DNA from 2 places in the Micromonospora sp. CA-248260 genome. Region 1 is predicted to be linked to the other one. Evidence: predicted binding sites of a transcription regulator. Region 1 holds the regulator's gene; the other holds the start of a gene.

Region 1 (3,405 bases):
CCGGCCGGGCCGCCGAGGCCGCCCGGGAGGCCCGCGACGCCGGGTTCGACCACGTCAACCTGGACCTGATCTACGGCACGCCGGGGGAGCGCGCCGAGGACTTCGCCGCCTCGCTGGAGCAGGTCGTCGCCGCCGGGGTCGACCACGTCAGCGCGTACGCCCTGATCGTGGAGGACGGCACCCGGTTGGCCGCCCGGATGCGGCGCGGCGAGCTGCCGTACCCCTCCGACGACGTGGCGGCCGACCGCTACCTGGCGGCGGAGGCCGCCCTCGACGCGGCCGGGTTCTCCTGGTACGAGGTCTCCAACTGGGCCCGCAGCGAGGCGGGCCGGTGCCGGCACAACCTGCTCTACTGGACCGGGGCCGACTGGTGGGGCCTCGGCCCGGGGGCGCACAGCCACGTCGGCGGGGTGCGCTGGTGGAACGTCAAACACCCCAGCGCGTACGCGCAACGGCTCGCCGCCGGGCACTCGCCCGGCCTGGCCCGGGAGATCCTCACCCCGGCCGAGGCGCACATGGAGGACGTGATGCTGCGGCTCCGGCTCGCCTCCGGGCTGCCGCTGGACGTGCTGGACGACGCGGGCCGGGCCGCCGCCGCCCGTGCGCTCGCCGACGGGCTGCTGGACCCGGTGGCCTACCCGCAGGGGCGGTCGGTGCTCACCCTGCGGGGCCGGCTGCTGGCCGACGCGGTGGTCCGCGACCTGCTGCCCTGAGCGTGGCCCCGCCGGCCCGCCGCGCACCGCAGCGGGGCGGGCCGGGGCCGGCGGTGGTGCCCGACCGGCCGGGGGAGCGGCCGGCCGGGGTTCACTTGATGAAACTGGTGGACATCGGGTAGCGGTAGGCCTGACCCTCGTTGGCCTTCATGCCGGCGATGATCCCGAACAGGATCTGGATCACCACGACCGCGATGCTGGGCAGGAAGAGCAGGCACCAGCTCACGAAGAGCAGCACGAACGCGATGATCGACCAGAGGATCTGGAAGTTCAGCGCGGCCAACGCCTGCGCCCGGACGGCCGGCGACTGCTGCCCGCGTACCAGGTAGGCGATCAGCGGGGCGACGAAGCCGAGCGGGCCGAGGCTGATCAGCGCGCCGGCGGCCCCGCCGAAGTGCGCGACCAGCGCCCAGGTCTTGTCCTCGCTGTTGGCGTATCCACCGGTCGGGGCGCCGTACGCGCCGGCGGTCGGATATCCGCCACCGGCCGGGGGGTAGCCACCCGGCGGGCCGTAGCCACCCGACGGGTCGTAGCCACCCGACGGCGGCTGGTCACCGGTGGGCGGCGGATACCCGCCGGGCGGGGGATACCCGCCTGCACCCGGTGCCCCGGACAGTGGTGCGGTGGGCGGCTCATATGGCGAGCCCTGGCCAGCGTTCGGGTCCGGCGGGTAGCCGTCCCCCGCGCCGGGCGGGCGAGGTGGTTCAGTCATGCCCGTCACGGTAGGGGCTGCTGGCAAGGGTGCACCAGAGCGACACTGGTGAGGTTGGCCTCGACATTCGGTCAGCGGCCACGCCGGCAACCCACCGGGGCGGTCGCACCGACGGTCCGTCGTTGATCAACGCAGCGGCGGTACTGCCGTCGTAGACTGGCACTCGCTACAGTCGAGTGCCAGAGCGCTCGCCGGACGCGTCAGAAGTCCGGTCGCCGTGCGACAGGAGGTGGGAGATGGGTCTCGACGACCGCAAACTCGCCGTGCTGCGGGCGATCGTCGAGGACTACGTCGCCACGCAGGAGCCCGTCGGCAGCAAGACGCTCGTCGAGCGGCACCAGCTCGGGGTCTCCCCGGCGACCGTCCGTAACGACATGGCGGTGCTGGAGGAGGAAGGCTACATCCGGCAGCCGCACACCAGCGCCGGCCGGGTGCCCACCGACCGGGGCTACCGCCTCTTCGTCGACCGGCTCTCCCGGGTCAAACCGCTCAGCCCCGCCGAACGTCGGGCCATCGAGCGGTTCCTGGTCGGCGCGGTCGACCTCGACGACGTGGTGCACCGCACCGTACGGCTGCTGGCGCAGCTCACCCGGCAGGTCGCCGTCGTGCAGTACCCGTCGCTGGCCCGCTCGTCGGTGCGGCACCTGGAGCTGGTGCCGATCTCCACCACCCGGCTGATGCTGGTCATGATCGCCGACACCGGGCGGGTCGAGCAGCGGCTGGTCGAACTGCCCACGCCGGTCCCCGCCGACGACGTCACCGACCTGCGTCGGCTGGTCAACGAGAAACTGGTCGGCAGTCGGCTGTCCGACACCCCACCGCTGGTCCAGGCGCTGGTCGAGGAGTCCGCGCCGCACCTGCGCGGGGCCATGACCACCCTGTCCACCGTGCTGCTGGAGACCCTCGTCGAGCGCACCGAGGAGCGGTTGGCGCTCGCCGGCACCGCCAACCTCACCCGGGGCGGCCTGCTCGACTTCCAGGGTTCGCTGCGACCCATCCTGGAGGCGCTCGAAGAGGAGGTCGTCCTGCTCAAGCTGATCGGCGAGGCCGAACCGAGCACCACCCGGGTGCTGATCGGCGACGAGAACGAGGTCGACAACCTGCGGGCCGCCTCGGTGGTCAGCACCGGGTACGGCCCCGGCAGCACCATCGTCGGTGGGCTGGGCGTGCTCGGCCCGACCCGGATGGACTACCCCGGCACCATCGCCACGGTGCGGGCCGTGGCACGCTACGTGGGCGAGCTGCTGGCCCAGAACTGACCAGTCAGGGCCGACGGCCGGCTCCGGCCGCCGACCGGCGCAACGCGAGACGAACATGAGGACACGGAACGCAGTGGCCAGGGACTACTACGGCATTCTCGGCGTCGGCCGGGAAGCCTCCGATGACGAGATCAAGCGTGCCTACCGCAAGCTGGCGCGGCAGTTCCACCCGGACGTCAATCCGGACCCGGAGGCACAGGAGAAGTTCAAGGACATCAACGCCGCGTACGAGGTCCTCTCGGACGACCGGAAGCGGCAGATCGTCGACCTGGGCGGCGACCCGCTCGCCCCGGGCGGAGGGGGCGCCGGTGGCCCGGGTGGCCCCGGTGGGGCCGGCCCGTTCGTCGGCTTTCAGGACATCATGGACGCCTTCTTCGGTGGTGCGGCCGGTGGGGCGCGCGGTCCGCGCCCGCGTACCCGCCCCGGAGCCGACGCGATCCTGCGGCTGGAACTGGACCTGCACGAGACCGCCTTCGGCGTCGAGGCCCCAATCACCGTCGACACCGCAGTGCTCTGCACCACCTGCTCCGGGGCGGGCACCGCAGCCGGCACCCACCTGGCGACCTGCGAGGCGTGCGGGGGCCGGGGCGAAGTGCAGTCGGTGCAGCGGACCTTCCTCGGCCAGGTGGTGTCGGCCCGCCCGTGCACCGTCTGCCAGGGCTACGGCACCACCATCCCGCACCCCTGCCCGACCTGTGCCGGCGACGGCCGGGTGCGGACC
Region 2 (3,405 bases), 950 kb from region 1:
GGCGCACCCGGTGCACGGGTGCCGTCCGGGTCACCGGTGGGGCCGGGGCAGATGTCATGTGCGCATGCATACCGCAGCGATGAACGCCGATGGGTAACCGGGTCGATACCCGTCCGATTTAGGCCGATTTGAGGTCGTGCGCGGTCGTCACTCCTCGTGTAGCGTGCGATTTCGGTCACCGATTCAGCGGCCTTCACCGATCGCCGAAACGGTGGTTCTCCGCTGTCGGCCCGCCGGCATCCCGGGGTTGTGGAACGCCGCGCAGAGTGAGGAAGTGCACCGTGGCACAGGGCACCGTCAAGTGGTTCAACTCCGAAAAAGGCTACGGCTTCATCGCCGTCGACGGCGGGCAGGACGTCTTCGTCCACTTCTCCGCCATCGAGATGGACGGCTACAAGGCGCTCGACGACGGTCAGCGGGTGGAGTTCGAGATCGCCCAGGGTCAGAAGGGGCCGCAGGCCGAACGGGTCCGCGTCATCGCCTGACCTGTCCTGCGGGTCCCACCCGCCGGGCCACCCGTGGGACGGTTGGCGGCGGGGGTCGGTGCGGGGAAAGATCGTGAACCGTCCAGGCGTCCTCGCTGAGGAGGGTTCATGTCCGACCAGTCACCTCCGGGTCCACCCGGCCCCGCTGCCGGGTCGCCGGGCGGACCATGGGGCCCGCCGCCGGGGGGCCCGCCGTCGGGCCAACCCTCGTGGGGTCCGCCGCCCGGGGGGCCGCCGTCGGGCCAACCCTCGTGGGGTCCGCCGTCGTGGGATCCGTCCGCAGCGGGGCCGCCGGGCTGGAGCTATCCGGCTCCCGGTGGCCCGTACCCGGGCTATCCCCCGGGTGCCGACGGCGGTTTCCCGCCGCTCGGGAGCTATCCGCCGCTCGGGGGTCATCCGCCGGTCGCCGGGGGCGGCTCCTGGGGGCCGGCGGACCCGCTGGTCAATCCGCCGTACGCCGGGCTGGAAGGCTGGTTCGCCCGGTGCACCGGAGCGTTGCGTCGAAGTTGGCGGACCCTGCTGCCGTTGATGCTGCTCACCCAGGTCGTGCCGGCGGTGGCGGTGTCCCTGCTCTCCCTCGGCACGGGGCCCGACGCCGCCCCGCTGCCCGCCGACGGCTCGATTCCCGACGGCTACCTCAGTGACCTGGTGATCTACGGGGTCTCGGTGTTCCTGGTCGCGCTGGCCTTCGGGGTGGTGCAGGGCATCGGCTGGGCGGGTGGCACCTGGGTGGTGGCCCGGCAGGCCGCCGGCCAGCCGGCCGACCTGCCCGGCGCGCTGCGCTACGGCGCGCGCCGCTGCCTCGGCCTGTGGGGCTGGATGCTGGTGCTGGGCCTGCTCATCGGCGTCGGCTTCTGCCTGTGCCTGCTGCCGGGCATCTACCTGGCGTTCGCCCTCGCCCTCGCCGGCCCGGTCTACCTGTTCGAGGGGCAGAACCCGATCGGGCGCTCGTTCCGCATGTTCCACGACCGGTTGGGCATGGTGCTCGGCCGGGTGGCGCTGGTCGCACTCGCGGTGCTGCTCGGCAGCGTGCTCGGCGGGGTGGTGGAGTCGGTCGGCACCGTGCCGTTCGGCACCGACCCGTTCACCGCGCCCGGCACCGCCGTGGGTGCGGTGGCGGTGATCCTGGTGAGCGCCGTGCTGGTCGTGCCGGTCTACCTGGTGCAGCTGGTCGGCCTGGTCGTGACGTACGCCGAGCAGCGCGCGCAGGAGGGGCCGGTGAACGTCGCGCGACTGGTGGCGGAACTCGGCTGACCGGCCCCATCGTGCTTGCACTCGGCAGGGGAGAGTGCTAAACAGGTCATTGGCACTCGCATACGGTGAGTGCCAATGGTCGGGGCGGTAGGGCCACGGTCACATCGGCGTCTCGATGGCGTCGGGTGGCACATGGCCGGTCGTCGCGGGCTGTCCGGCCCGACCGAGGAGGACGTCGTCGTCGCCAGGTGGCGACGTCCCCAAGGTGCGTACACCAGGCGGCCCGTCCGGGGACACAAACCCCCGGGTGGCCCGTGAGTGTCCAGGAGGACAACGCCGTATGGCCAAGATGATCGCGTTCGACGAAGAGGCTCGCCGCGGCCTCGAGCGGGGCATGAACCAGCTCGCCGACGCCGTAAAGGTGACCCTCGGCCCCAAGGGCCGCAACGTGGTGCTCGAGAAGAAGTGGGGTGCCCCCACCATCACCAACGATGGTGTGAGCATCGCCAAGGAGATCGAGCTCGAGGACCCGTACGAGAAGATCGGCGCCGAGCTGGTCAAGGAGGTCGCCAAGAAGACCGACGACGTCGCCGGTGACGGCACGACGACGGCGACCGTCCTGGCCCAGGCCCTGGTGCGCGAGGGTCTGCGCAACGTGGCCGCCGGTGCCAACCCGATGGCCCTGAAGCGGGGCATCGAGGCTGCCGTGGCCAGCGTCTCGGAGGAGCTGTCCAAGCTCGCCAAGGACGTCGAGACCAAGGAGCAGATCGCCTCCACCGCCTCCATCTCCGCCGGTGACAGCACCGTCGGCGAGATCATCGCCGAGGCGATGGACAAGGTCGGCAAGGAAGGCGTCATCACCGTCGAGGAGAGCAACACCTTCGGGCTGGAGCTGGAGCTCACCGAGGGCATGCGCTTCGACAAGGGCTACATCTCCGCGTACTTCATGACCGACCCGGAGCGTATGGAGGCCGTCTTCGACGACCCCTACCTGCTCATCGTCAACAGCAAGATCTCCTCGGTGAAGGACCTGCTCCCGATCCTGGAGAAGGTCATGCAGTCGGGCAAGCCGCTGCTGATCATCTCCGAGGACATCGAGGGTGAGGCCCTGGCGACCCTGGTCGTCAACAAGGTCCGGGGCACCTTCAAGTCGGTCGCCGTCAAGGCGCCGGGCTTCGGTGACCGCCGCAAGGCCATGCTCGCCGACATCGCCATCCTCACCGGTGGCCAGGTCATCAGCGAGGAGGTCGGCCTCAAGCTGGACGCCGTCGGCCTCGACATGCTGGGCCGGGCCCGCAAGGTCGTGGTGACCAAGGACGAGACCACCATCGTCGACGGTGCCGGCGACGCCGACCAGATCCAGGGCCGGGTCAACCAGATCCGGGCCGAGATCGACAAGAGCGACTCCGACTACGACCGCGAGAAGCTGCAGGAGCGGCTGGCCAAGCTGGCCGGCGGCGTCGCGGTGATCAAGGTCGGCGCGGCCACCGAGGTCGAGCTGAAGGAGCGCAAGCACCGCATCGAGGACGCCGTCCGCAACGCGAAGGCCGCCGTCGAGGAGGGCATCGTCCCGGGTGGTGGCGTCGCGCTGGTGCAGGCCGGCAAGACCGCCTTCGACAAGCTGGACCTGGCCGGCGACGAGGCGACCGGCGCGCAGATCGTCAAGATCGCGCTGGACGCCCCGCTGCGGCAGATCGCCGTCAACGCCGGCCTGGAGGGTGGCGTG

Evidence for each region. Region 1 encodes HrcA, which represses chaperone genes, less so after heat shock. Its sites were predicted from a motif close to GGTTNGCACNCTCNNNNNGAGNGTGCNAACC; they were not measured.
Region 2: a site for HrcA is predicted at 1,787-1,817, ahead of groL (chaperonin GroEL). Genes of this name have one in related genera too.

The regions. Positions count from the first base shown of each region.
Region 1 is NZ_CP192021.1:5,593,033-5,596,437, reverse strand. It holds gene hemW (radical SAM family heme chaperone HemW) at 1-713, shown strand, start outside; gene ACQP2H_RS24030 (DUF4870 domain-containing protein) at 805-1,425, opposite strand; gene hrcA (heat-inducible transcriptional repressor HrcA) at 1,662-2,684, shown strand; gene dnaJ (molecular chaperone DnaJ) at 2,758-3,405, shown strand, end outside.
Region 2 is NZ_CP192021.1:6,544,321-6,547,725, reverse strand. It holds gene ACQP2H_RS28470 (GNAT family N-acetyltransferase) at 1-58, opposite strand, end outside; gene ACQP2H_RS28465 (cold-shock protein) at 282-485, shown strand; gene ACQP2H_RS28460 (hypothetical protein) at 981-1,739, shown strand; gene groL (chaperonin GroEL) at 2,020-3,405, shown strand, end outside.